Regions from separate parts of the Pseudomonas sp. KK18 genome, predicted to be linked through region 1. Evidence: predicted binding sites of a transcription regulator. Region 1 holds the regulator's gene; the other holds the start of a gene.
What was found. The regulator sigma-54, encoded in region 1, starts transcription at its own class of promoters, with help from an activator protein. The targets are predictions, from matches to a motif close to ANTGGCATNNANNTTGCTNT.
Positions count from the first base shown of each region.

Region 2: glnA (glutamate--ammonia ligase) is a predicted target of sigma-54. The motif match lies at 6,791-6,810, and genes of this name have one in related genera.

Region 1 is NZ_CP146605.1:6,160,684-6,176,704, reverse strand. It holds gene V6607_RS28040 (class II fumarate hydratase) at 1-548, shown strand, start outside; gene V6607_RS28035 (hypothetical protein) at 576-1,019, shown strand; gene V6607_RS28030 (superoxide dismutase) at 1,021-1,632, shown strand; gene V6607_RS28025 (ZIP family metal transporter) at 1,664-2,557, shown strand; gene V6607_RS28020 (DJ-1/PfpI family protein) at 2,571-3,521, opposite strand; gene V6607_RS28015 (SLAC1 anion channel family protein) at 3,636-4,637, shown strand; gene V6607_RS28010 (HPr family phosphocarrier protein) at 4,658-4,930, opposite strand; gene rapZ (RNase adapter RapZ) at 4,947-5,804, opposite strand; gene ptsN (PTS IIA-like nitrogen regulatory protein PtsN) at 5,807-6,271, opposite strand; gene raiA (ribosome-associated translation inhibitor RaiA) at 6,284-6,589, opposite strand; gene V6607_RS27990 (RNA polymerase factor sigma-54) at 6,665-8,158, opposite strand; gene lptB (LPS export ABC transporter ATP-binding protein) at 8,343-9,068, opposite strand; gene lptA (lipopolysaccharide transport periplasmic protein LptA) at 9,068-9,640, opposite strand; gene lptC (LPS export ABC transporter periplasmic protein LptC) at 9,627-10,199, opposite strand; gene V6607_RS27970 (HAD family hydrolase) at 10,208-10,732, opposite strand; gene V6607_RS27965 (KpsF/GutQ family sugar-phosphate isomerase) at 10,733-11,707, opposite strand; gene V6607_RS27960 (ATP-binding cassette domain-containing protein) at 12,000-12,809, shown strand; gene mlaE (lipid asymmetry maintenance ABC transporter permease subunit MlaE) at 12,809-13,606, shown strand; gene mlaD (outer membrane lipid asymmetry maintenance protein MlaD) at 13,606-14,073, shown strand; gene V6607_RS27945 (ABC transporter substrate-binding protein) at 14,085-14,738, shown strand; gene V6607_RS27940 (STAS domain-containing protein) at 14,735-15,040, shown strand; gene V6607_RS27935 (BolA family protein) at 15,155-15,394, shown strand; gene murA (UDP-N-acetylglucosamine 1-carboxyvinyltransferase) at 15,418-16,021, shown strand, end outside.
Region 2 is NZ_CP146605.1:420,020-436,040, forward strand. It holds gene V6607_RS01895 (tRNA (cytidine(34)-2'-O)-methyltransferase) at 131-586, opposite strand; gene V6607_RS01900 (hypothetical protein) at 585-1,025, shown strand; gene ntrC (nitrogen regulation protein NR(I)) at 1,650-3,086, opposite strand; gene glnL (nitrogen regulation protein NR(II)) at 3,083-4,168, opposite strand; gene V6607_RS01915 (chorismate mutase) at 4,559-5,095, opposite strand; gene glnA (glutamate--ammonia ligase) at 5,285-6,691, opposite strand; gene thiI (tRNA uracil 4-sulfurtransferase ThiI) at 7,025-8,479, shown strand; gene typA (translational GTPase TypA) at 8,619-10,439, shown strand; gene V6607_RS01935 (YkgJ family cysteine cluster protein) at 10,643-11,077, opposite strand; gene V6607_RS01940 (glycogen/starch/alpha-glucan phosphorylase) at 11,313-13,763, shown strand; gene V6607_RS01945 (DUF2339 domain-containing protein) at 13,934-16,021, shown strand, end outside.

The sequences.
Region 1 (16,021 bases):
CCACCGCCGTGTCCCTGATGAAAATCGCCAACGACCTGCGCTGGATGAACTCCGGCCCATTGGCGGGCCTTGGTGAAATCGAGCTGGAAGGCCTGCAGCCGGGCTCTTCGATCATGCCCGGCAAGGTCAACCCGGTGATCCCGGAAGCCACCGCCATGGTTGCCGCACAAGTCATCGGCAACGACACGGTGATTACCATCGCCGGCCAGTCCGGCAACTTCGAACTCAACGTGATGCTGCCGATCATTGCCCAGAACCTGCTCGGCAGCCTGGAGTTGCTGGCCAACTCCAGCCGCCTGCTGGCCGACAAGGCCATCGCCAGCTTCAAGGTCAACGAAGCCAAGCTCAAGGAAGCGCTGTCGCGCAATCCGATCCTGGTGACCGCACTCAACCCGATCATCGGTTACCAAAAGGCCGCCGAAATCGCCAAGAAGGCCTATCAACAAGGCCGTCCGGTGATTGATGTGGCGCTCGAACATACCGACTTGCCCCGCAGCCAACTGGAAATCCTGCTGGATCCGGAAAAGCTCACGGCTGGCGGCGTGTAATCACCGACCCTGCTTTGGAGGCTCACCATGGAGCACTGGAAACGCACGATCGAACGGGCCAATCGCTGCTTTATGGCGGGCGAGCTGGTAGATGCCCGCGAGGCCTACCTGCAAGCCCTGGCCCTGGCTCAAGTGTTGTTTGAGCGCTGGGCGGATGCCGACGAAGCGGTGGCGGCTTGCGTCATTTCCCATCACAACCTGGCCGACCTGCACTTGCGCCTGAACCAGCCGGAAGAAAGCGCGGAATACCTCTGCGCCATTCACCAGCGCCTGTTGCAGACCATGCAAGACACCCGTCTTAACCCGCTATTGCGGGAAGCGGCCCTGCGCCAGAGCAGCAAGACCTACGTCGAACTGCTGAATTTCATCAGCGATCACGGTGAGTACCCACGTACCCACCGCCTGCTGGGCAGCAACGTGGCGCCATCGGATGCGTCGACCCGCAACAGCCCTTTTTATGGAGCTCATTGATATGTCCTACACCTTGCCGGCCTTGCCTTACGCCTACGATGCCCTTGAACCGCATATCGACGCGCAAACCATGGAGATCCACTACACCAAGCACCACCAGACCTACATCAACAACCTCAACGCAGCCGTCGAAGGCACCGAGTTTGCCGCTTGGCCGGTGGAGAAACTGGTGTCCAGCGTCCAGCAACTGCCGGAAAAACTCCGGGCGGCGGTGATCAACCAGGGCGGCGGCCACGCCAACCACTCGTTGTTCTGGGCTGTCATGTCGCCCAAGGGCGGCGGCAAGCCAGACGGCGCGCTGGGTGACGCCATCGACGAGCAGTTGGGCGGTTTCGACGCCTTCAAGGAGGCCTTCACCAAAGCTGCCTTGACCCGTTTCGGCAGCGGCTGGGCGTGGTTGAGCGTGACGCCGCAAAAGACCCTGGTGGTGGAAAGCAGCGGCAACCAGGACAGCCCGTTGATGAACGGCAATACGCCAATCCTCGGCCTGGACGTCTGGGAACACGCTTATTACCTGCTGTACCAGAACCGTCGTCCGGAATACATCAATGCGTTCTACAGCGTCATCAACTGGCCGGAAGTTGCCGGCCGCTACCAGGCTGCGCTGGGCTGAAACTCCTCTATAACAAGATCTAAGGCCGACTATGGGCACTGAAACACTGGCGATCAGCAGCGTGCGAATGTTTCGTTATGCGTTTGGCTCGCTGCTGCTATTGGCAGGAACTGCATTGCTGGTGGCCCAAGGGCTGGCCTGGCTTGACCTGGAACCGCGCATCCTGCGTGCCTTGCAGGGCGGGGCCATCTGCGCGCTCGGCACCGCCCTGGGTGCCGTGCCGGTACTGGTGATCCGCCGGATGCCATTGGCGGTGAGCGACACGCTGCTCGGCTTCGGTGCCGGGGTGATGTTGGCCGCTACGGCGTTTTCGCTGATCGTGCCGGGTATTGCGGCTGCCCAAAGCCTGGGGCTGACGCCATGGGCTGCCAGTGGATTGATCAGTTTCGGCATCATGCTGGGCGCGTTCGGGCTGTATCTGGTGGATCGCAAGGTCTCCGGCGCGAGCCCGGAAATGCTGGTGGGCAGTCCGGATCATCCGGTGATACCGCCGCGTATCTGGCTGTTTGTGTTCGCCATCATTGCCCACAACATTCCCGAAGGCATGGCCGTGGGTGTCTCGGCAGGCGGCGGCATGCCGGATGCCGACAGCCTCGCCATGGGTATTGCCTTGCAGGATGTGCCGGAGGGACTGGTGATTGCGTTGGTGCTGGCCGGGGCAGGGATGTCGCGGGTCAAGGCGTTCCTGATCGGCGCGGCGTCAGGGCTGGTGGAGCCGGTGTTTGCGGTGCTGTGTGCCTGGCTGGTGAGCCTGGCTCAGGTGCTGTTGCCGCTGGGGCTGGCGCTGGCGGCCGGGGCAATGCTGCTGGTGGTGACTCACGAAGTCATTCCCGAGTCGCGGCGCAATGGCCATGACAAGCTCGCCAGCCTGGGGCTGTGTATCGGGTTTTGCTTGATGATGGTGATGGATACGGCGTTGGGCTGAGGCTGTCGCGCTTCTACAAGAAGCGCTTGCGGTAGTCGCTGGGGGTAACGCCCAGGCGGCGAACGAAGGCGCGCCGGAACCCATCAACATTGGCATAGCCGACCTGATCGGCCAGGCGTTTGAGCGAGACATTCGAGCCTTCGATCAGCCGCCGTGCCTGGTCGATACGTGCCAGCTCCACGAACTCGGCAGGGGTGAATCCACCCTCGGCCTTGAATACCCGGGCAAAGTTGCGTTCGCTCATGTCAGCGCGCTGGGCCAGCAATGCCACGCTCAGGTCTGCGGCCAGGTTGTCGACGATATAGGTCTGTATCTGGCGAATGTTCGTGCGCTCTGCGGTCTGTGCCGCCAGTTGGGCGCTGAACTGTGACTGGCCGCCCGGCCGTTTGAAGTACATCACCATTTCCCTGGCCACACTGAGCGCCAAATCACGGCCGTGGTCCTCCTCGACTAACGCGAGCGCCAGATCCATACCGGCCGTCACACCGGCGGAGGTGTACAGGTTACCGTCGCGGATAAAAATGCTGTCCGGTTCGACCACGGCATCGGGGTATTGCCTGGCCAGCAATGCACTGGAATTCCAGTGCGTGGTGACGCGTCGCCCGACCAGCAAACCAGCAGCCCCCAGCACAAAAGCGCCACTGCAAACCGAGCCTATCCGCCGCACGCGCGTGGCCTGGTAGCGTACCCAGTCCCGCAGGTGGGCGTCGTGTGCCACGTCATTCACGCTGGGGCTTCCAGCGATCAGCAGCGTATCGATAGCCCCCTTGAACGTCTCGATGGAGTCATCCGTGGCCAGGCGAAGCCCATTGGTTCCCTTGATCTGCCCGGCGACGGTACCGATGACCGAGATCCGGTATGCACGGGAATTACCCAATTGCCTGGCCGCTTCAGCGAACACATCGGCAGGGCCGACGACATCCAGCATTTGCACGCGGGGAAATGCCAGGAGGGCAATTCGCATGGTGTCGGTCTCCGTAGTGGAAATGGCTGAAATCGTCGTTAAACGACACTATAGGACAGAGGGGAGGTAGGCGACACTGTCCGTCACGTGCTTTATCGTCAACCGGAGACCCGCATGAGCATCTGTAACGCGCCACTTCCCCCCTTCGCTGTCGAATCGAGCGAGCGGTCGGGGTCCATCAAGAACCTTCCCATCAATTTGTTTGGCGCCGTGATGGGGTTGGCCGGCCTGAGCCTGGCCTGGCAGTCCGCCAGTGAATATGTGGCTTACGCGCAAATGATCGGAGCGGTCATTGGTGGGTTTGCCATTCTGGTGTTTATCGCACTGGTGGCGGGGTATCTCACCAAATGGGTTAAATACCCTGCGGCGGTCAAAGCCGAGTTCAATCACCCGATATCAGGAAATTTCTTTGGCACGGTGACGATCGCGTTGCTGCTGCTGTCGGCAGTCGTAGGTTCAGCTAGCACCCTGATCAGCCAGGGGCTTTGGATGTTGGGTAGCCTGCTGACCATGATCCTGGCGGCAATTGTGCTCTCGCGACTGTTGTCCGGTAATCAGGAGTCGCAATATGCGGTGCCTGCCTGGCTGATCCCGGGGGTGGCGGCGCTCGACATCGCGGTGACAGGTGCCCACATGCCCATGGCGTGGGCATACGAGTTCAATCTGTTCGCGATGGCGGTAGGGAGTGTGATTGCGCTGGTGTTCTTCACGCGAATTTTTTCACGTCTGGTTCACGAGCCGGTGATGGCCAAAGGTATGACACCTTCGCTGATGATACTTATCGCCCCCTTTGAAGTCGGCTTTCTGGCTTACACCAACTTCTTTGGCAGCGTCGACTATTTTGCCAGCGTGCTCTTCTACTTTGGCCTGTTCCTGTTTGGGGTGCTGGCATTCAAAGTATTCCGTCAGGCCGCGCCTTTTTCTCCTGCCTGGTGGGCAATCAGCTTTCCGATTGCGGCATTGAGCAACGCTGCGTTGAAATATGCCGATGCCAAAGGAGGCGTGATCCTGGAGGTGATTGCCTATCTGATCCTGGCTTTCCTGACGATCGCCCTGGCCGTACTGACGGTCAAGACGTTGAAGATTCTGTTCAACGGCAAACTGCTGTCCAACTGACGCAGGGGAGGGGTGATTACCTACTCGCCCTCATCAAAGAAATTATTGATCAACGCTACCAGGGCATCCATCGCTTCCTGCTCTTGCTCGCCTTCGGTCTTCAAATGAATCTTCGTGCCCTTGCCCGCAGCCAGCATCATCATGGCCATGATGCTTTTGCCGTCGACCATGGATTCCGGGGTGCGCCCGGCGCGGATCTGGCAAGGGAACTGCCCGGCGACGCCGACGAACTTGGCCGAGGCCCGGGCGTGCAGGCCCAGCTTGTTGATGATTTCAATTTCCAGAGCGGGCATCGCGGGGGTGTTCCTTTCAGCTGAGGTCGCGGTGGCGAACCTGGACGTTCTTGAGGGTTTGTTGCAGCACCTTGCCCAGGCGTTCGGTCAGGTAGACGGATCGGTGGTGGCCGCCGGTGCAGCCAATGGCGATGGTGACATAAGCCCGATTGCTGGCCGCAAAACGCGGCAGCCATTTGAGCAGGTAGCTGGAGATGTCCTGGTACATTTCCTCGACATCCGGTTGCGCCGCCAGGTACTCGGCCACAGGTTGGTCCAGCCCCGACTGATCGCGCAGTTCCGGCTTCCAGTACGGGTTGGGCAGGCAGCGCACATCGAACACCAGGTCGGCATCCACCGGCATGCCGCGCTTGAAACCGAACGACTCGACAAGGAACGCCGTGCCTGGCTCCGGCTGGTTCAGCAGACGCAGCTTGATCGCATCCCGCAGTTGATACAGGTTCAGGCTGGTGGTGTTGATCTTGAGGTCGGCCAGGTCAATGATCGGCCCCAGCAGTTTGGTCTCGTCCTCGATGGCTTCGGCCAGGGAGCGATGAGGGCTGCTCAACGGGTGGCGGCGACGGGTTTCGGAGAAGCGCTTGAGCAGGGTCTCTTCGTCGGCGTCCAGGTACAGCACATCGCAATGGATATGCTTGGCCCGCACTTCTTCGAGCAGTTCAGGAAAGCGTGTGAGGTGGCTGGGCAGGTTGCGGGCGTCGATCGACACGGCGACCAGCGGTTGCGCCAGCTCGGTATGAATCAACGCGCGTTCCGCCAGTTCCGGTAGCAGGCCGGCGGGCAGGTTGTCGATGCAATAGAAGCCGTTGTCCTCAAGAACATTGAGGGCCGTGCTTTTACCTGAGCCGGAACGGCCGCTGACGATGATCAAACGCATGATTAATGCCCGTTTTGTTCATCCAGGACAACCTGGTAGAGCGCCTCATTGCTTGAGGCACTACGCAGTTTGTCGCGTACGTCCTTGCGGTCGAGCATGCTGGCGATCTGCCGAAGCAGTTCCAGGTGCGCATCGGTGGCAGCTTGCGGGACCAGCAGCACGAACAGCAGGTCGACCGGCGCGCCGTCGATGGCGTCGAAATCGATAGGGGCGTCCAGGTGCAGCAGGGCGCTGACTGGAGACTCACAGCCTTGCAGGCGGCAGTGAGGAATGGCGATGCCGTTGCCAAAGCCGGTGGAGCCGAGCTTTTCACGGGCGATCAGGGCCTCGTACACAGCTTGCGTATCCAGTTCGGGCACTTCGCGGCCGATCAGGTTGGCAATTTGTTCGAGGGCGCGCTTTTTACTGCCGCCCGGCACGTTCACGAGGGAACGGCCGGGGGTCAGGATGGTTTCAAGTCGGATCATGGGTGGGGAGTGTTAGCGGCCAGTGCCTTGAAGAAGGCTCTGCTGCTTTTCCTTATGCTTTTTAAGTTGGCGGTCAAGCTTGTCTGTGAGCAAGTCGATTGATGCATACATGTCTTCATGTTCGGCATTGGCGACCACTTCGCCACCGGGTATCTGAAGTGTCGCTTCGATTTTCTGCTGAAGCTTGTCGACCTTCATGATGACCTGAACGTTGGTGATCTTGTCGAAATGGCCCTCAAGCTTCTTCAGCTTCAGCTCGACGTATTCGCGCAATGGAGGGGTGACTTCTACATGGTGTCCACTGATGTTGACTTGCATACAGCTTCTCCTTCGTTGCCAGTGCATAAAGCGGCGGGTAGGAATACCCGCCACTGGAACGCTATGGCCCGCCCGTCACATCAAACGCTTACGCTCGCTGGAAGGCGCGATCCCTAGGGACTCGCGGTACTTGGCGACGGTTCGACGGGCGACCTGAATGCCTTGTGCCTCCAGTAAACCAGCGATCTTGCTGTCACTCAACGGCTTTTTCTGATTTTCCGCGGCAACCAGTTTTTTGATGATCGCGCGGATCGCCGTGGACGAGCATTCACCGCCTTCGGAGGTGCTGACGTGGCTGGAGAAAAAGTATTTCAGCTCATATATACCCCGTGGGGTATGCATGAATTTTTGCGTGGTCACCCGGGAAATCGTTGATTCGTGCATGCCCACCGCCTCGGCGATGTCGTGCAGTACCAGCGGCTTCATTGCTTCATCGCCGTATTCCAGGAAGCCGCGCTGGTGCTCGACGATCTGGGTGGCGACTTTCATCAGGGTTTCGTTGCGGCTCTGCAGGCTCTTGATGAACCAGCGGGCTTCCTGCAGTTGGTTACGCATGAAGGTGTTATCGGCGCTGGTGTCGGCGCGGCGCACAAAACCTGCGTATTGCGGATTGACCCGCAGGCGCGGCACCGATTCCTGGTTCAGCTCCACCAGCCAGCGTTCGTTGTCCTTGCGCACAATCACGTCGGGCACGACATATTCGGCTTCGCTGGACTCGATCTGCGAGCCCGGGCGCGGGTTGAGGCTCTGCACCAGCTCGATGATCTGGCGCAGGTCATCTTCCTTGAGCTTCATGCGGCGCATCAGCTGGCTGTAGTCGCGGCTGCCCAGCAGGTCGATGTAGTCGGTGACCAGGCGCTGCGCTTCGCTCAGCCAAGGCGTCTTGGCCGGCAATTGGCGCAGTTGCAGCAGCAGGCACTCGCTGAGGTTGCGGGCGCCGATGCCGGCCGGCTCGAATTGCTGGATGCGGTGCAGGACGGCTTCGATTTCGTCCAGTTCGATGTCCAGTTCCGGGTCGAACGCCTCGAGGATCTCTTCAAGGGTCTCGTCCAGGTAGCCCTGGTTGTTGATGCAATCGATCAGGGTCACGGCGATCAGGCGATCGGTATCGGACATCGGTGCCAGGTTCAGCTGCCAGAGCAAATGGCTTTGCAGGCTCTCGCCGGCTGATGTGCGGGTGGTGAAGTCCCACTCGTCGTCATCGTTGCTGGGCAGGCTGCTGGCGCTGGTCTGGTAGACGTCTTCCCAGGCGGTATCCACGGGAAGTTCGTTGGGAATGCGTTCGTTCCATTCGCCTTCCTCAAGGTTATCCACCGTGGGGGCGGTTTCCTGGTAGGAGGGTTCCTGTACGTCGGGGTTGGGCTTTTGCTCGATGTTGTCGGCCAGCGGGTCTGCATTATCGAAGTCGTCGCCTTCTTCCTGGCGTTCGAGCATCGGATTGGACTCCAGGGCCTCCTGGATTTCCTGTTGCAGGTCCAGGGTCGACAATTGGAGCAGGCGGATGGCCTGTTGCAGCTGCGGTGTCATCGTCAGCTGCTGGCCCATTCTCAGGACTAGCGATGGTTTCATGGCAGGGGCTTAACACCTTATTCGCCGGCGCAATGCGCCATCCACGACAGGGCGCGTGAGCGCCAAACATAAGCAAATTATATGCCTGATATCGGGGGCTTTGCCTAGAGCGCGGTAACAATAAAAATACTGAGGTTTTTATTGACTACCGCGCTCCATGGCGAATGGCCTGATACCACCGTGTTTACAGGCGGAACTCGTGACCCAGATACACTTCCTTGACCAGTTCGTTGGCCAGGATAGTGGCAGAGTCACCTTCGGCAATCAGCTGTCCATCGTTGACGATGTAGGCGGTTTCGCAGATATCGAGTGTCTCACGGACGTTGTGGTCGGTGATCAACACACCGATGCCCTTGGCCTTGAGATGATGGATGATCTGCTTGATGTCGCCGACCGAGATCGGGTCGACACCGGCGAAAGGTTCGTCCAGCAGGATGAACTTGGGCGCCGTGGCCAGCGCACGGGCGATTTCCACACGACGACGCTCGCCGCCGGAAAGGCTCATGCCGAGGTTGTCGCGAATGTGGTTGATGTGGAATTCCTGCAGCAGGCTTTCCAGCTCTTTCTTGCGCCCGGCGCGGTCGAGTTCCTTGCGGGTCTCGAGGATGGCCATGATGTTGTCGGAAACCGACAGTTTGCGGAAGATCGATGCTTCCTGGGGAAGATAGCCGATACCCGCTTGCGCACGGCCGTGCATAGGCTGGTGGCTCACGTCCAGGTCGTCGATCAGGACGCGGCCTTGATCGGCCTGCACCAGGCCGACGATCATGTAGAAGCAGGTGGTCTTGCCGGCACCGTTGGGGCCGAGCAAACCGACGATCTGGCCGCTGTCGATCGACAGGCTGACGTCACGCACGACCTGACGGCTTTTATAAGCCTTGGCCAGATGCTGGGCTTTCAGGGTTGCCATTAATTCGCCTTCTTCGCGTCGGGTTTCGGCGCCGACTGGGCTGCGCCCGGTTTCTGCTTCGGCTGGATAACCATGTCGATACGCGGCTTCGGCGTGCTGATTTTCGAGCCGGTAGCACGGCCGGCCTGGGCGATCTGCTTCACCGTGTCGTAGACGATTTTTTCGCCGTCGGTGGTGTTGCCGTCATTGATGACCCGGGCCTGGTCGATCAGCACGATGCGGTTTTGCTGGGCGTGGTACTGGATCGTCTTGCCATAGCCTTTGACCGGCGTAGGGTCGCCCACTTTCTGCAGTTGTTCGAAATACGCCAGGTTGCCCACCGAAGTGACCACGTCGATATCGCCCGCCGGGGTACGAGTCAGTGTCACGGTGTTACCCGTCACTTTCATCGAGCCCTGGGTGATGATCACGCTGCCCGTGTAGGTCGCGATACCTTGCTTGTCATCCAGCTGCGCATCGTCAGCCTGAATGTGGATCGGTTGCTGGCTATCGTTCGGCAGAGCCCAGGCGCTCACGCTTCCCAGTGCTGCGCCCAGGCCGAGCAAAATAGGGAGGGTTTTAACGAGCCTCATACTGTCCTCTTACGTTCGATAGCAGGTGTATCCTGCTTTCTTTCAAATACGCTTTCATTCCCTTGCCAGTCGATACACCGCCAGCGCCGTCAATTCTAACGTCTTGCTCGGTCTGCGCATATTGCTTCTGTGGGAATACGGTCATGCGACTGCTGGTAATAATGGTGTCGCGGTTCTTGGCGTCAGTGCGGGCTACCCGCACCGAGTCAATCAGTTCCACTTGGGTGCCGTCCGGGTTGACCTCGCCACGCTCGCTGGTGACGTGCCACGGAAATTCGGCGCCGCGGTACAGGTTCATGTCCGGCTTGGTCAGCAAAGTGACCTCGGATGCCTTCAAGTGTTCGACCTTGTCGGAGGTCATTTCATACTGGACCTTGCCATCGGGCAGGTACTGGATGCTGTGGGCGTTGATGGCGTAATAGTCGATAGCACTCTCGTCAACCTGTGCAACCGGCTTGTCGAGGAAGCGCTCCGGGCTGATATTCCAGTAGCCGACCGCGAGGAAAACCGCGGCGATGACTGCAAGTATCAGGAAATTGCGAATCTTTTTACTCAGCATAAAACGCTCTATAGGTAGGCGGCGTGGGCCGCTTCAAGGCTGCCTTGGGCGCGCAGAATCAACTCGCAGAACTCGCGGGCGGCGCCTTCGCCGCCGCGGGCGGTGGTTACACCATGGGCGTGTTCGCGAACGAACGCCGCCGCATTGGCCACGGCCATGCCCAGGCCGACCCGGCGAATCACCGGCAGGTCGGGTAAATCGTCACCCAGGTACGCAACCTGCTCATAGCTTAGGTTGAGTTGGCCAAGAAGCTCGTCCAGAACCACCAGTTTATCCTCGCGGCCCTGATACAGGTGAGGAATACCCAGGTTTTGTGCGCGGCGTTCCACAACCGGGGTCTTGCGACCGCTGATGATGCCGGTTTGCACGCCCGCCGCCATCAGCATCTTGATGCCCTGGCCGTCGAGGGTGTTGAACGTCTTGAATTCGCTGCCGTCTTCCAGAAAGTACAGGCGGCCATCCGTCAGCACGCCGTCGACGTCGAAAATCGCCAGCTTGATGTGCTTGCCCCGTTGCAACAGGTCGGTGGTCATTTACATCACTCCCGCACGCAGCAAGTCGTGCATGTTCAGGGCGCCAACCGGACGGTCGTCGCTGTCGACCACCACCAGCGCCAGGATCTTGTGGTCTTCCATGATCTTCAGTGCTTCGGCCGCGAGCATGTCAGGGCGTGCGGTCTTGCCGTGAGGCGTCATGACTTCGTCGATGGTGGCGGTCTGGATGTCGAGGTTGCGGTCCAGGGTGCGGCGCAGGTCGCCGTCGGTGAAGACCCCGGCCAGCCGCCCGTCGGACTCCAGGATTACGGTCATGCCCAGGCGCTTGAGGGTCATTTCCATCAAGGCATCTTTCAGCAAGGTGCCGCGTGGCACCTGTGGCAGCTCGTCGCCGGCGTGCATGACGTTTTCCACTTTCAGCAGCAGGCGACGGCCAAGGGCGCCGCCCGGGTGGGAAAACGCGAAGTCTTCGGCGGTAAACCCGCGGGCTTCCAGCAATGCCACGGCCAGCGCATCGCCCATGACCAGGGCGGCGGTGGTGGAGGAGGTCGGTGCCAGGTTCAGCGGGCAGGCCTCGTGGGCAACGTGCACGTTCAAATTCACTTCGGCGGCTTTAGCCAGCGTCGAGTCCGGGTTGCCGGTCACGCTGATCAGCTGGATACCCAGGCGCTTGATCAGCGGCAGCAGGGTCACGATTTCGTTGGTGGTGCCGGAGTTGGACAGTGCCAGGATGATGTCGTCCCGGGTGATCATGCCCATGTCGCCGTGGCTGGCTTCGGCCGGATGCACGAAGAACGCGGTGGTCCCGGTGCTCGCCAGGGTGGCGGCGATCTTGTTGCCGACATGCCCGGATTTGCCCATGCCGACCACCACTACGCGGCCCTTGCTGGCCAGAATCATCTCGCAGGCGCGTACGAAATCCGCGTCGATATGGGCCAGCAAGCCTTCTACGGCTTCAAGCTCGAGGCGGATGGTGCGTTGTGCGGATTGAATAAGGTCGCTGGATTGGCTCATGTCTGAAATCGTATAGCCTGACGAAAAGTCGGCGATTATAACGGTAATGATCAATTCCCTCACACAAGTTCGTCAGGCTTTATTCAATCCACCTGTGGTTGAGATTGAACCTCAGCCAGGATTTTTTAGCTGTCCTGTTTCTGAACAAGCTCTGTTCCGGCCTTGGGGGCGCTGTACCAGCAGTGATATAGTTCGCGGCCAGTTCGGTCCGCACGGCCTTTTTGTCTATTCGGCGCAAGCATTTGTCGAAAACAAAGTGTCTGAGTGAAAGGCTGCATCCCAAGGAGTTTAGATGAGTGCCGATAACGCCTACGCGGTCGAGCTGAAGGGCCTTTCCTTCAAGCGCGGTACGCGCAGCATCTTCAATAATGTGGATATTCGCATTCCCCGCGGCAAAGTCACGGGCATCATGGGGCCTTCCGGCTGCGGCAAGACTACGCTGCTGCGCCTGATGGGCATGCAATTGCGCCCCTCCGCCGGTGAAGTCTGGGTCAATGGCCAGAACCTGCCGACCCTTTCGCGCAGTGACCTGTTCGATGCCCGCAAACACATGGGCGTCCTGTTCCAGAGCGGCGCGTTGTTTACCGATCTCGATGTTTTCGAAAACGTGGCGTTCCCGCTGCGGGTGCATACACAGCTGTCCGATGAAATGATTCGTGACATTGTGTTGCTGAAATTGCAGGCCGTCGGGCTGCGCGGTGCTATCGATTTGATGCCCGACGAGTTGTCCGGAGGCATGAAGCGTCGTGTCGCCCTGGCGCGTGCCATCGCCCTCGACCCGCAGATTCTCATGTACGACGAGCCTTTCGTTGGCCAGGACCCGATTGCCATGGGGGTGCTGGTACGCCTGATCCGCCTGCTCAATGATGCGTTGGGTATCACCAGTATCGTGGTTTCCCACGACCTGGCCGAGACCGCGAGCATTGCCGACTACCTATATGTAGTGGGCGATGGCCAGGTGCTGGGGCAGGGCACGCCTGAAGAACTGATGAACGCAGACAACCCGCGCATTCGCCAATTCATGACCGGCGATCCCGATGGCCCGGTGCCTTTTCACTTTCCGGCAGCGGACTACCGCTCAGATCTTCTGGGGAAGCGCTGATGCGCAAGACATCATTACTCGAAAAGGTTCGCCTTTTCGGTCGCTCCGGCATCGATATCATCGGTGTGCTGGGGCGTTCGACGATTTTCCTGTTTCATGCCTTGCTCGGCCGCGGCGGTATTGGCGGCGGTTTCGGCCTGCTGATCAAGCAACTGCACTCCGTGGGCGTGATGTCCCTGGTGATCATCGTGGTCTCCGGGGTGTTCATCGGCATGGTGCTGGCGCTGCAAGGCTTCAATATCCTCTCCAGCTACGGGTCCGAGCAGGCTGTTGGGCAGATGGTTGCCCTGACGCTGTTGCGTGAGTTGGGCCCGGTGGTGACCGCTCTCCTGTTTGCCGGGCGTGCCGGTTCGGCGCTGACGGCCGAAATCGGCAACATGAAGGCCACCGAACAGCTGTCCAGCCTGGAAATGATCGGTGTCGATCCGCTCAAGTACATTGTTGCCCCGCGCCTGTGGGCCGGCTTCATTTCCCTGCCACTGCTGGCGATGGTGTTCAGCGTGGTGGGAATCTGGGGCGGTTCCTGGGTCGCGGTTGACTGGCTGGGGGTCTACGACGGCTCCTACTGGGGCAACATGCAAAACAGCGTGACCTTCAGCGGCGACGTGCTCAACGGCATCATTAAAAGCATCGTCTTCGCCTTTGTAGTGACCTGGATCGCCGTATTCCAAGGCTATGACTGTGAGCCCACCTCAGAAGGGATCAGTCGCGCCACCACCAAGACCGTTGTGTACGCCTCGCTGGCGGTACTGGGCCTTGACTTCATTTTGACCGCCTTGATGTTTGGAGATTTCTGATGCAAAACCGCACTGTGGAAATCGGTGTCGGCCTTTTCTTGCTGGCTGGCATCCTGGCTTTACTGTTGCTCGCCCTGCGAGTCAGCGGCCTATCGGCCAGCCCCACCGCCGATACTTATAAACTTTACGCCTACTTCGACAATATCGCCGGTTTGACTGTCAGAGCTAAAGTGACCATGGCGGGTGTAACCATCGGCAAGGTCACGGCAATCGATCTGGACCGCGACAGCTTCACCGGCCGTGTGACCATGCAGGTGGACAAGAAGGTAGATAACCTGCCGACTGACTCCACTGCGTCTATCCTCACCGCTGGCCTGCTGGGCGAGAAGTACATCGGCATCAGCGTCGGCGGGGAATCTGCCCTGCTCAAGGATGGTTCGACCATTCATGACACACAGTCGTCGTTGGTGCTGGAGGACTTGATCGGTAAATTCCTGCTCAATACCGTCAATAAAGACGCCAAATGAGGAATGTGTTCATGATCTCTACTTTGCGACGTGGCCTGTTGGTACTGCTCGCGGCACTGCCGTTGATGGCTAACGCCGCTGCCGGCGGTTCTGCGCATGACCTGGTGCAGGACACCACCAACAAGATGTTGGCTGACCTGAGTGCCAACAAGGAAAAGTACAAGCAGGACCCGAGTCAGTTCTATAACGCGCTGAATACGATTGTCGGGCCTGTTGTTGATGCTGAAGGTATTTCCAAAAGCATCATGACTGTCAAGTATTCGCGCAAGGCTACGCCTGCGCAGATGCAGACATTCCAGGAAAACTTCAAGAAGGGCTTGTTCCAGTTCTACGGCAACGCCCTGCTGGAGTACAACAACCAGGGGATTACCGTCGCCCCTGCCGGGGATGAGTCGGGTGACCGCACCAGCGTCAACATGAGCGTCAAGGGCAACAACGGCGCGGTCTACCCTGTGCAGTACACGCTCGAGAAGGTCAATGGCGAGTGGAAACTGCGTAACGTGATCATCAACGGCATCAACATTGGCAAGCTGTTCCGTGACCAGTTCGCGGATGCCATGCAGCGCAATGGCAACGACCTGGACAAAACCATCAACGGTTGGGCCGGTGAAGTGGCCAAGGCCAAGGAAGAAACCGACAAAGCTGCCGGGAAGCCTGCCCAATGACCGAGTCGGCCATTCGCCTTGGCGAGTCCGGTGAGCTGTTGCTCAGCGGCGTGCTGGATTACAGCACTGGGCCCGCCCTGCGCAAGCAGGGCCAGGCGCTGATCAATGCCAGTACCGCTCCTGCGCTGGTGCTGGATTGCTCGGCGGTGGTGAAGTCCAGCAGCGTCGGCTTGTCGTTGCTGCTGTGTTTCATGCGCGATGCGCAGGCCGTCAAAAAGCCGGTGAGCATTCGTGCATTGCCCGAAGACATGCGTGAAATCGCTGAGGTTTCCGGTCTGACCGAGCTGTTGGCGCATCCTTAATACACATTATTAAAGAAGCCCCCCGTCAGAGTCCTGCTATGCGGGGTTCGCAGGCGCGGGGCTTTTTTGTATGATGTGCGACCCGCGCGCACTGGGCGCCCATAGAGGTTGATCATGCAGGCCCTAGAAGTTAAAAGCTTCCTTGAAGGAAAGCTGCCCGAAACTAATGTTGAAGTTGAGGGCGAAGGCTGCAATTTCCAGCTGAACGTGATTAGCGATGAACTGGCGGCATTGAGCCCGGTCAAGCGTCAGCAGCAGATCTATGCCCATTTGAACCCGTGGATCACCGATGGCAGCATCCATGCGGTCACTATGAAATTTTTCAGCCGCGCGGCCTGGGCCGAGCGCACCTGAGCCCCCAAGGCGTCGAGATTCTTATGGATAAATTGATTATTACCGGCGGTGCTCGTCTTGATGGCGAGATCCGTATTTCCGGGGCGAAGAACTCCGCCCTGCCGATCCTGGCAGCGACCTTGCTGTGCGATGGCCCGGTTACCGTGGCCAACCTGCCGCACCTGCATGACATCACCACCATGATCGAGTTGTTCGGTCGCATGGGCATCGAGCCGGTGATCGACGAGAAACTCAGCGTCGAAATCGACCCGCGCACCATCAAGACCCTGATCGCACCGTACGAGCTGGTGAAAACCATGCGCGCCTCGATCCTGGTACTGGGCCCGATGGTTGCCCGGTTCGGCGAAGCCGAAGTCGCACTGCCTGGCGGTTGCGCCATCGGTTCGCGTCCGGTGGACCTGCACATCCGTGGCCTCGAAGCCATGGGTGCAACCATTGACGTCGAAGGCGGCTACATCAAGGCCAAGGCGCCGGAAGGCGGCCTGCGTGGCGCAAACTTCTTCTTTGATACCGTCAGTGTGACCGGTACCGAGAACATCATGATGGCCGCTGCCCTGGCCAATGGCCGCAGCGTGCTGCAAAACGCCGCGCGCGAGCCGGAAGTGGTCGACCTGGCCAACTTCCTGA
Region 2 (16,021 bases), 1.5 Mb from region 1:
TGTTCTGAGCAACGACGCCGATCCAATGTGGGAGCGGGCTTGCTCGCGAATGCGGTACTTCAGTCGATATCTTCGTTGACTGGCACTCCGCTTTCGCGAGCAAGCCCGCTCCCACATTCGTTATGCAGTGTTACTTGAACCCCAGTTGCCGCCAACCTTCGTAAACGGCGACGGCCACGGTATTGGACAGGTTCAGGCTGCGGCAGCCTTCGCGCATCGGCAACCGCAGGCGGTGGCCGTCTGGCAGGGCGTCGAGCACGTCTGCCGGCAGGCCGCGGCTTTCCGGGCCGAACAGGAAGGCGTCGCCTTCGGCAAAGCTGGCATCATGGAACGGCCGCGAACCCTTGGTGGTAAACGCGAACAACCGTGGGTGGTTCAGGCTTTCCAGGCAGCTGGCAAGGTCGGCGTGGCGTTGCAGGGTGGCGTACTCGTGGTAGTCCAGCCCGGCGCGGCGCAGGCGCTTGTCGTCCATGTCGAAACCCAAGGGCTCGATCAAATGCAGGTGGCAGCCACTGTTGGCGCACAGCCTGATAACGTTGCCGGTATTCGGCGGAATTTCTGGTTGAAAAAGGATGACGTGAAACATGCACGGCTCCGAAGGCAAAGATGCGCTGCATTCTACCCCTGAAGAAGACCCCAGGCCGAAGCTATTGCCACGGGTTTTAGGCTCGTTGGCGATTGTCGGCTTGATGGTAGGCCTGATGATCGGCCGGCTGACCACGCCAGACCCGGTTGAGCTGCAGCAGGTAGAGCCCGCCGCCGATGGCCTGGTGGTGTGGTTCAACAGCGAACCCAAGCTGCACGGCGAGCATATCGACGGCACCGTGGCGCTGCTGTTCGACGCGCTTGGCAAGGCCCAGGGCGGCCAATTGAAGCTCAATGACAAGGATGTGAACTGGCGCGTACGCAAGACCGATGGCGGCTTGCTGCTGAACCTGGTGGCGGCTCGGCCGTTGCGCGGGGAGTGGTCGGGAGAGAAGGCCGATGGACGCTGGCGGGTGGAGATCCATCTCCAGGAGCAATAAAAGAGGGAATCCCCGGCCTGCCTGTACCAAGGTTCCCAAAACGGGCTGGGGCTATGGGCGCGTTGCCTCATAAGCCCCGGGTGTAAAGAAGGGAGTTCCCGGCCTGCCTGTACCAGGGCTCCCAAAACGGGGTGAAGCCAAAGGCTTCGGTGTTAAAGAGGGAATCCCCGGCCTGCCTGTACCGAGGTTCCCGAAACGGGTGTGGGGCGCGACGCGATCCGCATCAAGCACCCCGGGTGTTAAAGAGGGGATTCTCGGCCTGCCTGTACCAAGGTCCCCGAAACTGGGTAGTAACAGGGTTATTGCAGGGCGCGTGCCAGAATTGCGAAGTGGCGCCAAAAAATTTCTTCAGAAAGCGCAAAGCCCCGGAATACGGGGCTTTGGCTTTTTTGGGTTTTAATATTTTCTTAACAAGGCATGGGTTTCAGGCGTTGGATAAGTGCGCGATGCCGGTTCGTGGTGCATTGAAGCGGTGCACAGTGCTGAAACCTTGTGGAGATCCAAATGTGGGAGCGGGCTTGCTCGCGAAGGCGGCGCGTCAGTCGATACGCATGTTGACTGAACCATCGCCTTCGCGAGCGAGCCCGCTCCCACACTGGATCTTCGGTGTACTTGAGGGATCAATCAGCCTTCATCGCCCTCATCATCATCCCCACCGTCAACCTTCATCCCCAGCTCCTTGATCTTGCGTGTCAGCGTATTGCGGCCCCAGCCCAGCAGCACGGCGGCGTCGCGACGACGTCCAGCAGTATGCTTGAGGGCGGTTTCGATCATGATCCGCTCGAAAGCCGGCACAGCGCTGTCCAGCAGGTTCGACTGGCCACGTGCCAGGGCCTGGTCGGCCCATTGGCGCAGCGCCTGCTCCCAGTTGGTCACCGGTGCCGAATCCTGCGGCAGGCTCAGCAGCTCAGGCGGCAGGTCGCTGATATGCACTTCGCGCCCCGAAGCCATCACCGTGATCCAGCGGCAGGTGTTCTCCAGCTGACGCACGTTGCCCGGCCATGGCAGGTTCTTCAGGTATTCCTCGGTCTCGCTTTTCAGCAGCTTCGGCTCGACGGCCAGCTCCTGGGCGGCGCGGCTGAGGAAGTGACGGGCCAGGGTCGGGATGTCCTCGCGGCGGTCCGACATCCGTGGGATGTGGATGCGGATCACGTTCAGGCGGTGGAACAAGTCTTCACGGAATTTCCCGGCGTGCACCAGGGTTTCCAGGTTCTGGTGCGTCGCCGCGATGATACGTACGTCGACCTTGACCGGCGTGTGCCCGCCTACCCGATAAAACTCGCCGTCGGCCAGGACCCGCAGCAAGCGCGTCTGGGTGTCGGCCGGCATGTCGCCGATTTCATCGAGGAACAGCGTGCCGCCGTCGGCCTGTTCAAAACGGCCACGGCGCAGGTTGGCTGCGCCGGTGAACGCGCCTTTTTCATGGCCGAACAGTTCCGACTCCATCAAGTCTTTCGGGATCGCCGCCATGTTCAGCGCAATGAACGGCGACGCCGCCCGTGGGCTGTGACGGTGCAGGGCGTGGGCCACCAGCTCTTTACCGGTACCCGACTCGCCGTTGATCAGCACGGTGATGTTGGAGTGGCTCAAGCGCCCGATGGCGCGAAACACTTCCTGCATCGCCGGCGCTTCGCCGATGATTTCCGGGGTACGGGTCAGGGCCGGCGGGGCTTCCTGGTTCTGCTGTTCCTGGGCGTGCTGGTTGGCGCGTTTTACCAGCGCCACCGCTTCGTCCACGTCGAACGGTTTTGGCAGGTATTCAAAGGCGCCGCCCTGATAGGACGCGACAGCGCTGTCCAGGTCCGAGTGCGCGGTCATGATGATCACCGGCAGGCGCGGGTGCTGCTCGCGAATCCGCGCCAGCAAGTCCAGGCCGCTGGCGCCGGGCATGCGGATGTCGGAGATGATCACATCGGGCTGCTGGCGAGCCAGGCGGCTCATCACCCCGTCGGCGCTGTCGAAGCTCTGGGTGGTCATGCCTTCCTGTTGCAAGGCTTTCTCCAGGACCCAGCGGATAGAACGGTCGTCATCGACGATCCAGACAGTTTCACTACGGCTCATGTCGATGGGGCTCCTTGTTCCAGTGGCAGAAAGATCGAGAAGGTGGTGTGACCGGGATGGCTCTCACATTCGATCAAACCCTGGTGCTGGCTGATGATGTTCTGGGTAATGGCCAGGCCGAGCCCGGTACCGTCCGGGCGGCCGCTGACCATTGGGAAAAAGATGGTTTCCTGCAGTTCTGCAGGGATGCCGGGGCCGTTGTCGATGATCTCGACCTTGGTCACCAGGCGATGGCGCACGTGGCCAATGGTGAACTGGCGCAGGGCACGGGTGCGCAGGCTGATGCGGCCCAGGCGCAGCTCGTTCTGGCTGCTGATGGCCTGCATGGCGTTACGCACGATATTGAGCACCGCCTGGATCATCTGCTCGCGGTCGATCAATACGTCGGGAATGCTCGGGTCGTAGTCGCGCACCAAGGTGATGCAGCCCTGGCTTTCGGCCTCCACCAACTGGCAAACCCGCTCCAGCACTTCGTGCACGTTGGTCATTGCCAGCGACGGCAGCTTGTTGGAGCCGAGCATGCGGTCTACCAGGTTACGCAGGCGGTCGGCTTCCTCGATGATGACGTTGGTGTAGTCCTTGAGGTTTTCGTCCGGCAGCTCGCGGGCCAGCAGTTGTGCGGCACCGCGAATCCCGCCCAGGGGGTTCTTGATCTCATGGGCCAGGCCGCGCACCAGCATCTTGCTGGTTTCCTGCTTGGACAGCTGCGCCTCTTCCTTGGTGATGCGCAGCAGGCGATCGCGGGGATGCACCTCCAGCAGCAACAAGGTGGCGCCGTGGCTGAGGATCGGTGTTACCGCGTAGTCGACGGTGAGGGTCTGGCCGGTGAGGGCGGTGAGCATCGCTTCGCGCTTGGTGAACGGGTGCGCCTGCTCCACGGCCTGGCGCAACGAGCTCAAGGCCTCGGCCGACTCAGTGAACAGCTCACTGATGAATTGCCCATGGCTGCGCTGCCCGCTGATGGCCAGCAGCATCTCCGCCGCCGGGTTCATGTACTCAAGGCGCAGTTCGTCATTGAGCAGAATGGTCGCGGTGGTCAGGTTGTCGAGTAACAGGCGGTGCAGTGCGTCGCTGATGGTCATTAGGACCTCTTTTGGAGCAAGGCGCGGGCTTGAGGCACACGCTGATACAAGGAAAATGCAAAAACCAAACCAAAGCTCCGAAAAGAAGCGTTAAAGCCCTGAAATGGGGGCTTAAGGCGCGAAACTGTGGCGTTCTGCCAGCTTGGACGGGAAGTTTCGAACCAAAATGGGTTGCGTAAGTGGGAAGGGTGCAGCGTATCGCACCAATATAGTGCGGTTTTGAAAAGTCTGTTCAGGAAGCTGGTGGCAGCGACTGATTGGCTGAATGGGTCGGATCTAAATTGTGGGAGCGGGCTTGCTCGCGAAGGCGGCGTGTCAGTCATGCATATATCAACTGACACACCGCCATGCGAGCAAGCCCGCTCCCACATTTTGATGGGGTTCGCAATTTTAGATTTTATAGATACACAGCTCGGCAGTGGCGCGGATCATTGCCAGCTGGTGCAGCGAGTCTTTGGCAGGTGCGTGATTGGCCTGGGCCAGCCATTGCGGGCATTGCGGGTTGGTGCGCTCCGGGGTGAAGTCCGCCAGCTGTTGCAGCAGGCGTTTTTGCAGCAGGTCCAGTTTAGGGCGGATCTGGCCGACCAGATCCGGGCGTGGGTCATTCGGCGCCTTGCCTTGCAGCTGCCAGTCGGAAAGGTGGGCGTACTGCACCAGTTTGTTCGCCTCGATCTGGGCCGAGAAAAACTGCTCGGCCTGTGCCGGTGCCAGTTTGTAGCTCGGCGCCTGGGCGACGACGCTGGCGATCACGTCCTGCTCCCGTGGGCGGTCTTCGACGGGCTTGTGGCTGTCCCATTTGCTCAGGGCCACCTGGTCGGCAATCGCCAGGCGTTCGGCAATGCTGTCGAGCAGCGGGGCGAGGGTGGGTGGTGCTGCGAATACATTGGCGCTGATGGCCAGCAAGATGAACCCAATTTTGAGTTTCAAGGCAGATCCCTCTTCTGTAGGGGCGAGCTTGCTCGCGAAGGTCGTTAACGATAACGCGTAAATATTGAAGAAATGCGGCGCCTTTGAATTTTTCGTGGGCAAGCCCGCTCCAACAGGGTTTTGCGGGCAAAAAAAAGACCTCCCGAAGGAGGCCTTTTTCATCACGCCGCGTTACGCAGCGCTACCGGATCAGCAGCTGTAGTACAGCTCGTATTCCAGTGGGTGTACGAAGGTGCGGACCTTGATTTCTTCTTCGCTTTTCAGGGCGATGTAGGCATCGATAAAGTCGTCGCTGAACACGCCGCCTTTGGTCAGGAACGCACGGCCCTTGTCCAGCTCTTCCAGGGCTTCTTTCAGGCTGCCGCACACTTGTGGGATCTCTTTGGCCTCTTCAGGCGGCAGGTCGTACAAGTTTTTGTCGGCGGCATCGCCAGGGTGGATCTTGTTCTGGATACCGTCCAGGCCGGCCATGACCAGGGCAGCGAAGGCCAGGTACGGGTTGGCTGCCGGATCCGGGAAACGGGCTTCGATACGGCGAGCGCGAGGGCTGGACACGTAAGGAATACGGATCGAAGCGGAACGGTTGCGAGCCGAGTAGGCGAGCATTACCGGAGCTTCGAAACCTGGGACCAGACGCTTGTAGGAGTTGGTCGATGGGTTGGTGAAGCCGTTCAGGGCCTTACCGTGCTTGATGATACCGCCGATGAAGTACAGGGCAGTGTCGGACAGGCCGGCATAACCTTCGCCAGCGAAGGTGTTCTTGCCTTCTTTGGCGATGGACAGGTGAACGTGCATACCCGAACCGTTATCGCCGTACAGAGGCTTAGGCATGAAGGTAGCGGTACGGCCGTAGGCATCAGCCACGTTGTGTACGCAGTACTTCAGGGTCTGAACTTCGTCAGCCTTGGCAACCAGGGTGTTGAACTTCACGCCGATTTCGTTCTGGCCGGCAGTCGCCACTTCGTGGTGGTGAACTTCGATGACCAGGCCCATCTCTTCCATGGCGTTGCACATGGAGGTACGGATTTCGTGGTCGTGGTCGAACGGAGGAACCGGGAAGTAGCCGCCTTTGATACCTGGACGGTGGCCTTTGTTGCCGCCTTCCACGTCCTGGTCGGACATCCACGAACCTTGTTCGGAGAAGATCTTGAACATGGAGCCAGAGATGTCGGACTTGAACTTGACCGAATCAAAGATGAAGAATTCTGGTTCCGGGCCTACGAATACGGTGTCGCCGATACCGGTCGACTTCAGGTATTCCTCGGCACGCTTGGCGATCGCACGTGGGTCACGGTCGTAGCCCTGCATGGTCGAAGGCTCGATCACGTCGCAGACGATGATCAAGGTTGGGTCTTCGGTGAACGGGTCGAGTACGGCAGTGCTGTCGTCCGGCATCAGGATCATGTCGGAAGCTTCGATGCCTTTCCAGCCGGCAATGGAGGAGCCGTCGAACATTTTGCCTTCTTCGAAGAAGGCGTCATCCAGCGCGTCGCGAGCCGGCATGGTCACGTGGTGCTGAGTGCCTTTGGTGTCCGTGAAGCGCAGATCAATCCATTTGACGTCATGATCTTTGATGAGTTGAACCGACTTCGACATAGTGTCCTCCGGGTGGCTTCGGGCTGGGGTAGTGGAGTAGCCCTTAGAATGTGGGTGATGCCGGCGCGAATACTCGACCAAGGCAACCTGCCTCACAAGAGAGCAAATTGCATGCCAGTGCCCCGACATGGGTTTTTTGCCACAAAAACGCCCCTATAAAGGTGCAATCCGCTGAAACGGAAGAAATTGCGCACCGCAATGTAGCGCTTATTTTGGTTTATGACCCGTTTTGGTGCGCGAAAGGTCAGTTGCATATTAACTGGTTAAACCTTGAGCGATTTCCGCTATAATCCGCGCCCCCCTTTTTCGGCTGGGCCTGCGCGCGCTGTTTTCATGAAATTAATCGTTAAAGTCTTCCCCGAGATCACCATCAAGAGCCGACCGGTACGGATGCGTTTCATCCGTCAATTGGCCAAGAACATCCGTGCCGTGCTCCGCGATCTGGACCCGGCTGTGGTGGTGAATGGTGTGTGGGACAATCTCGAGCTGGAAACCCGCCTCACAGACCCCAAGGCCCTGAAGGACATGACCGAGCGCCTGAGCTGCGTGCCGGGCATCGCGCATTTCCTGCAGGTCGACGAGTACCCGCTGGGCGACTTCGACGACATCACCGAAAAGTGCAAGCAGCACTACGGCGATGTGCTGGCAGGCAAGGTGTTTTCAGTGCGTTGCAAACGCGCCGGCAAGCACCCGTTCAGCTCCATGGATGTCGAGAAATATGTGGGCAGCAAGCTGCGTCGCGAGTGCGGCGCTGCCGGAATTTCCCTGAAAGAGCCGCAAATTGAAGTGCGGATGGAAATTCGCGACCAACGGTTGTTTGTGATCCACAGCCAGCACGACAGCATCGGCGGCTACCCGCTGGGTGCCCTGGAACAGACCCTGGTATTGATGTCCGGCGGTTTCGATTCCACTGTCGCGGCCTACCAGATCATGCGCCGCGGGCTGATGAGCCACTTCTGCTTCTTCAACCTGGGCGGGCGTGCACACGAATTGGGCGTGATGGAAGTCGCGCATTACATCTGGAAGAAGTACGGCAGCTCGCAACGGGTGCTGTTTGTCAGCGTACCGTTCGAGGAAGTCCTGGGAGAAATTCTCGGGAAAGTCGATAACAGTCATATGGGCGTAGTATTGAAGCGTATGATGTTACGCGCTGCGTCCCGAATCGCGGATCGGCTGGAAATCGACGCACTGGTCACCGGTGAAGCGATTTCCCAGGTGTCCAGCCAGACCCTGCCGAACCTGTCGTTGATCGACTCTGTGACCGAGAAGCTGGTACTGCGCCCGCTGATCGCCAGTCACAAGCAAGACATCATCGACCTGGCGACCCAGATCGGCACGGCGGATTTCGCCAAGCACATGCCGGAATATTGCGGGGTCATCTCGGTGAACCCCAAGACCCACGCCAAGCGCAACCGCGTGGAGTACGAAGAACAACAGTTCGATATGGCGGTGCTCGAGCGTGCGCTTGAGAACGCCAAGCTGGTGCCGATCGATCGGGTTATCGACGAATTGGGCCAGGATTTGCAGATCGAAGAAGTCAGCGAGGCTCTGGCCGGTCAGATCATCATCGACATCCGTCACCCGGATGCCGCTGAAGACGAGCCGCTGGAAATTGCTGGCATCGACGTACAAACGCTGCCGTTCTATGCATTGAATGCGCGTTTCAAGGAACTGGATGACAGCCGTCAGTACCTGTTGTATTGCGACAAAGGCGTGATGAGTCGCCTGCATGCCCACCATTTGCTCAGTGAGGGGCATGCCAATGTGCGCGTTTATCGACCGAGCTAAGAGCCCGGGGCTGTTTGCCTGTGGCCTGCGTCACCGGCCCCCCGACTCTGCCGTCAAGCTGTAACGGCAAGGCCTGACTCTACTGTTAATCGCTGCCACGACCTGTCAGCACACCGAATCCTCTGATCGAGATACACAAGTGATCGAAAATCTACGCAACATCGCCATCATTGCTCACGTTGACCATGGTAAGACCACCCTGGTAGACAAACTCTTGCGTCAATCCGGCACCCTGGAGCGCAACGAGCTCAACGACGAGCGCGTGATGGACTCCAACGACCAGGAGAAAGAGCGCGGTATTACCATTCTGGCGAAAAACACCGCCATCAACTGGAACGGCTACCACATCAACATCGTGGATACCCCGGGCCACGCCGACTTCGGCGGCGAAGTTGAACGCGTAATGTCGATGGTTGACTCCGTTCTGCTGCTGGTTGACGCTCAAGACGGCCCTATGCCGCAAACCCGTTTCGTGACCAAGAAGGCTTTCGAAGCCGGCCTGCGTCCGATCGTGTGCATCAACAAGGTTGACCGTCCAGGCGCGCGTCCGGACTGGGTTCTGGACCAGATCTTCGACCTGTTCGACAACCTGGGTGCCACCGAAGAACAGCTGGACTTCAAAGTCGTCTACGCCTCGGCCCTGAACGGCATTGCCGGTCTGGAACACACCGACATGGCTGAAGACATGACCCCGCTGTACCAGTCGATCGTCGACAACGTACCGGCTCCGAAAGTTGACCGTGAAGGCCCGTTCCAGATGCAAATCTCGGCACTGGACTACAACAGCTTCCTGGGTGTTATCGGTGTTGGCCGTATCGCTCGTGGTAGCGTCAAGCCGAACACTCCGGTGGTCGCCATCGGCGCCGACGGCAAGAAGCGCAACGGTCGTATCCTGAAGCTGATGGGTCACCACGGCCTGCACCGCATCGACGTTGAAGAAGCGTTTGCCGGTGACATCGTGTGTGTGAGCGGTATGGACTCGCTGTTCATCTCCGACACCCTGTGCCAGCCGGACAACGTCGAGGCGATGAAGCCTCTGACCGTTGACGAGCCGACCGTTTCCATGACCTTCCAGGTAAACGACTCGCCTTTCTGCGGTAAAGAAGGCAAGTTCGTGACTTCCCGTAACATCAAGGAACGTCTGGACAAAGAGCTGCTGTACAACGTTGCTCTGCGCGTTGAAGAAGGCGACTCGGCTGACAAGTTCAAGGTTTCCGGCCGTGGTGAGCTGCACCTCTCGGTACTGATCGAAACCATGCGTCGCGAAGGCTTCGAAATGGGCGTTGGTCGTCCTGAAGTGATCATCCGTCAGGTTGACGGCGTGAAGCAGGAACCGTTTGAAAACGTCACCATCGACACCCCTGAAGAATCCCAGGGCAAGGTCATGGAAGAGATGGGCCTGCGTAAGGGCGACCTGACCAACATGGTGCCGGATGGCAAAGGCCGTGTGCGTCTGGAATACAACATCCCTGCTCGTGGTCTGATCGGTTTCCGTAACCAGTTCCTGACCCTGACCAACGGTGCTGGCATCCTGACCTCGATCTTCGATCGCTACGACACCATGAAGTCCGGCGACATGTCCGGCCGTCAGAACGGTGTTCTGGTATCGGTAGAAACCGGCAAGGCGCTGACCTACTCCCTGGAAACCCTCCAGGCGCGTGGCAAGCTGTTCGTTGAACACGGTCAAGAGATCTACAACGGTCAGATCGTTGGCCTGAACAGCCGTGACAACGACATGGGCGTCAACCCAACCAAAGGCAAGAAGCTCGACAACATGCGTGCTTCGGGTAAAGACGAAACCATCGCTCTGGTTCCACCTGTTCGCTTCACCCTGGAACAGGCTCTGGAATTCATCCAGGACGACGAGCTGTGCGAAGTTACGCCTAAGTCGATCCGCCTGCGTAAGAAGATCCTGGACGAAGGCGAGCGTACCCGCGCTGCCAAGAAAGCCAAGAACTGAGTTAACTCAGGCTGAATGAAAAACGCCCCCGGTCGAAAGGCCGGGGGCGTTTTTTTATGCCTGCAATATCTGTAGTGACTGTGCGGGCCCCTTCGCGAGCAAGCCCGCTCCCACATTCGACCGCGTTTTCTCAGGATGAGTAAGGTCAAGTGTGGGAGCGGGCTTGCTCGCGAAAGCGGTAGTTCAGGTAATAAGAATCTGGATCAGAACTTGTCGAGGGTCTTGAACCTGGTCTCGCGCACCACTTCCTTCGGCTTGTACGCGCAATACCCCGGGCGCGGCCCGATTTTCGGGTGATTGCGGCAAGTATCCGGGCGCTTGTCATAAATAGTGCAGAAGCGGCTCTTACGATCCAGGTACAGGCAATCGTTGTTGCTCATGCGCTGCAGGGTGAAGATCTCGGATTTGGCGTTGAAGCGCTCGACGATGCCTTCCTTCTGCAAGCGCTTGGCGATGTTCTTCGGCGGGTCGCCACGCTCGAACTCATCGACGATGCCGATGCGGATCAGGTCCTTGATCTTCACCTCAACCGGCAGGGTGCAGCAGCTCGACACACAGCCGCCACACATATGGCTTGAGTATTTCTGCCAGGTCTCGAGACGGTCGAGTTCCGCGGCGGCGATCAGTTGAGGCTTCATCAGGTTTCCAAGAGGGGTGTTATCCGGCGCGGGATCATACCGGAACTGGTGGTTTTTTGAACAATATCTTCCAGCTTTCAGCTCGAAGGCTGTGCCGGGCCACAAACGGGCACGGCCCCTGCATCAAATTCCCGCAAAGGTGAATGAGTTAAAAAACTGCCGAACCAGAGCGTCTACCGTCTGTCAGACCGTCTAGGCTCTAGCAACTCCTTCTATCTCGCCCGAGGTCGCATCGATGTCTCAGGAACCGCTTGTACGAGAAGCAGAGGTAGCCGCATTTCGCGATGCCGTCTTGACCAAACTTACCTATGCGGTGGGCAAGGACCCCGACCACGCCTTCGACCACGATTGGTTTGAAGCCATCGCACTGGCCGCCCGCGACCACATGGTCGACCACTGGATGGACCACACGCGGCACATCTACCGCAAGGGACAGAAGCGGGTCTATTACCTCTCGCTGGAATTCCTGATCGGCCGTCTGCTCTACGACAGCCTGAGCAACCTTGGCTTGCTGGACGTGGCCCGTGAGGCCATGAGCGAGTTGGGTGTGGACATGGAGCGCATTCGCCTGCTGGAGCCCGACGCGGCCCTGGGCAACGGTGGCCTTGGCCGCCTGGCGGCCTGCTTCATGGAAAGCATGTCGACCCTGGGTATTGCCGGCCATGGCTATGGCATTCGGTATGAGCACGGGCTGTTTCGCCAGGCGATTGTCGATGGCTGGCAGCAGGAGCAAACCGAACGCTGGCTGGATTTCGGCAACCCCTGGGAGTTCGAGCGCGCCGAAGTGATCTACCCGATCGGCTTTGGCGGTGGTGTGGAAACCGTGCTGGACGCGTCCGGCAAGTCGATCCAGGTCTGGTCGCCAAATGAAACCGTACGCGCGGTGGCGTATGACACCCCGGTCGTCGGCTGGCGCGGCGCCAGCGTCAACACCCTGCGCCTGTGGCGCGCCCGGGCCGTCGAAGACCTGCACCTGGAGCGCTTCAACGCCGGTGACCACCTGGGCGCCGTCGCCGAAGTGGCCCGCGCCGAAAGCATCTCCCGAGTGCTTTACCCGGCCGACAGCACCGAAGCAGGGCAGGAGCTGCGCCTGCGCCAGGAGTACTTCTTCGTCTCCGCCTCGTTGCAGGATCTGCTGCGTCGCCACAAGAACATGCACGGCTCGGTATTGAGCCTGGGCGAGCACGCGGCCATCCAGCTTAACGACACTCACCCCTCGATCGCGGTGGCCGAGTTGATGCGTCAGTTGGTGGACCTGCACGACATCCCGTGGGATGCCGCCTGGGACGTCACCGTCGAAACGCTGTCGTACACCAACCACACCTTGCTCCCCGAGGCGTTGGAAACCTGGCCAGTCGGCCTGATGGAGCGCATGCTGCCGCGGCACATGCAGATCATCTACCTGATCAACGCCCAGCATATCGACTCGCTGCGGGCCAAGGGCATCCATGACTTCGACGTGCTGCGTGCCGTCTCGCTGATCGAAGAAGACAACGGTCGCCGCGTACGCATGGGCAACCTGGCGTTCCTCGGCTCCCACAGTGTCAACGGCGTATCCGGCCTGCACACGCAACTGATGCGCAGCACGGTGTTCTCCGAACTGCACAAGCTCTACCCGGACCGCATCAACAACAAAACCAACGGCATTACCTTCCGCCGCTGGCTGTACCAGGCCAACCCCAAGCTCACGGCGATGCTGGTGGAGGCACTGGGCCCGGACGTGCTGGATAACCCCGAACAGCGCCTGGCAGACCTGGAACCGTTTGCCGAGAAGCAAGCCTTTCGCAAGGCCTTCGCCGAACAGCGCCTGCACAGTAAGCGGGCACTGGCCGACATCATTCACGAGCGCCTGGGGATTTCGGTCAACCCGGCGGCGATGTTCGATGTGCAGGTCAAGCGGATCCACGAGTACAAGCGCCAGCTGCTGAACCTGATGCACACCGTCGCGCTGTACCAGGCGATCCGGGCCGAGCCGGGCACCGACTGGGTGCCGCGGGTGAAGATCTTCGCCGGCAAGGCCGCGGCCAGCTATCACCAGGCCAAGCTGATCATCAAGCTGACCAACGACATCGCCCGTACCGTCAACAACGACCCTACCGTGCGCGGGTTGCTCAAGGTGGTATTCCTGCCCAACTACAACGTGAGCCTGGCGGAAAGCATCATTCCGGCGGCCGACTTGTCGGAGCAGATTTCCACCGCCGGCTTTGAAGCCTCGGGCACCAGCAACATGAAATTCGGCCTCAACGGCGCGCTGACCATCGGCACCATGGACGGCGCCAACGTCGAGATGCACGAGCGCGTGGGTGCCGACCACATGTTCATCTTCGGCCTCAGCGCCCAGCAGGTGGAAGCGCGCAAACACGCGGGCGAATTCAACGCCGGGCCAGAGATCGCCGCGTCCCATCGCTTGAATGATGTGCTGCAAGCGATTCGTGGCGGGGTGTTCTCACCGGATGATCCGGGCCGTTATGCCGGGTTGGTGGATTCGCTGATCGACTACGACCGCTTCCTGGTCTGTGCCGACTTCGATTCCTACTGGGATGCCCAGGCGCGGGTCGAGGCCCATTGGCACGACTCCAAGGAATGGTGGCGTTCGGCGGTGCTCAATACCGCGCGCATGGGCTGGTTCTCGTCGGACCGGACCATCCGCGAATACGCGACGGAAATCTGGAAAGCGTTGGATTAGACACTGCAATAAAAAATGTGGGAGCGGGCTTGCTCGCGAAAGCGCAGCGTCAGTCGACAAATTTGTGACTGATCCACCGCCTTCGCGAGCAAGCCCGCTCCCACATGGGGTCCGTGTCGATATACTGAGCATCGCCTTTGCCCGCTTCGGGCTGCTTAGGGATATCGACCATGCAATGGATTTTCATGCTGATTGGCCTGGTGCTCGGCTGGACGCTCGATGAGTCGTTCAGTGATGCGGGCATTGGAGCGCTGCTCGGTTTGGGCATTGGCCAGGCGATTCGCCTGTCGATGCTCGCCTCGCGTACGGAGGAACAAGGCCGTCAGCTGGAGTCTGCCCGCAACGCCCTGAAAGTGGTCGAGCAACGCCTGGCCTTGCTGGAAAGGCCTGCCGCCGTTGAAACCCCCGGACCTGTGTTTGTCGAAGAGCCGCTGCCGGTAGCGGCGCCGCCCGAACTCGTCTGGGAATTACCCGCCGAACTGGAACCCGCCTACGCAAGCGTGGTGGCCGAACCCAGCCAGCCATTGCCGGCTGATGTGTGGCGGGCCGAACCGAGCGCGAAAATCCCTGAACAACCTGCCGCGCCTGCGGTGCCTCGCGGCCCCAACTTTATCGAGCGCGCAATCAGCGGTGCCCGCAACTGGCTGTTCGGTGGCAACACCGTGCTGCGGGTCGGCGTGGTGTTGTTGTTCCTCGGCCTGGCCTTCCTGCTGCGCTATGCCACTGAAGGCATGGTGGTGCCAATCGAGTTGCGTTACGCAGGTGTCGCCGGTTGCGCATTGGCACTGCTGGGTCTGGGTTGGTGGCTGCGGCTGCGCAACAGTAATTACGGGTTGATGCTGCAGGGCACCGGCATTGCGGTGTTGTACCTCACGGTGTTCGCCGCGATGCGCCTGCACCCGTTGCTCGACCCCGGCGCGGCACTCGGCTTGCTGGTGGCGGTCACCGTTTTCTCGGCGATCCTGGCGATTACCCAGGACGCCCTCGGCCTGGCCTGCGCCGCCGCCCTCGGCGGTTTTGCGGCACCGATCCTCACGTCCACCGGCGCCGGCAACCATGTGGCGCTGTTCAGCTATTTCGCCCTGCTCAACGCAGGCATTCTCGCCATCGCCTGGTTCAAGGCCTGGCGCCTGCTCAATTTGATCGGTTTTGTCGGCACCTTCGGCATCGGCTTCGCCTGGGGCATGCGCTCCTATACACCGGAGTTGCTGTGGAGCACCGAGCCGTTCCTGATTCTATTTTTCCTGATGTACCTGGGCATCGGCCTGTTGTTCGCCCGGCGCAAGTTGCTGGAGATGCGCGACGCGCCGGACGATGACAGCCGTGGCGCGTTGCTGCGCTGGTCGGCGGCCAAGGGCGATTATGTCGACGGCAGCATGCTGTTCGGTCCGCCGCTGGTGGGCTTCGGTTTGCAGTTTGCGCTGGTGCAGCACCTGGAGTTTGCCGCTGCGTTCAGCGCGCTGGCCCTGGGCATTATCTATATGGGCCTGGCTCGTTTGCTGAGTGGCGGGCGCGCCTTGATGCTGGCGGAAACTTGCCTGGCGCTGGGTGTGATCTTCGCCAGCCTGGCGATTCCGTTGGGCCTCGACGCACGCTGGACCGCGGCGGCCTGGGCCGTGGAAGGCGCCGGGATTTTCTGGCTCGGCCTGCGTCAGCAGCGGCCTTTGGCACGGGCGTTTGGCTTGCTGTTGCAAGTCGGTTCGGCGCTGGCGTTCCTCAGCGAATTGCGGATTGGCGAGACCAGCCTGCTGGACGGTGCACCCTTGGGTGCGTTGTTGCTGGGGGCGGCCTTGCTGTTCAGTTTCGACCAGTTGCGCAAGGCGCCGGTGGAGCACGCGGCGCAGTGGGAGCGTCGAGGCTTGCCGGTATTGGCCAGTGTGGGCCTGGGCTTCTTGTACCTGCTCGCACCGTTGCTGCTGTGGACCCAAGGCACGGCCATCAGTTGGGCGCTTGCCGGTCTTGCGACCTTGCTGGTGGGCCTGCGCATCGGCTCGCGTACGTTCCTCTTCACCGCGTTTGCCGTGCAACTGCTGGGTGGTGCGCTGTTCCTGCTGCGCCTGCAAGCGGGGGCTGATTCAGGCGCGGTGTTCAGTGCGGGCTGGAGCGGCTTGCTCACCGCATCGCTGATTGGCCTGGCATTGATCGGCGGCATGCTGCTGGCCGCGCGGGACACCATGGTGCGCAGCGATGTGCGGTTGTTGCGTGGCCTGTCGGTGGTGTTGCTCGCCGGGTTGGTGCTGATCAACCTGGCGGTGCTG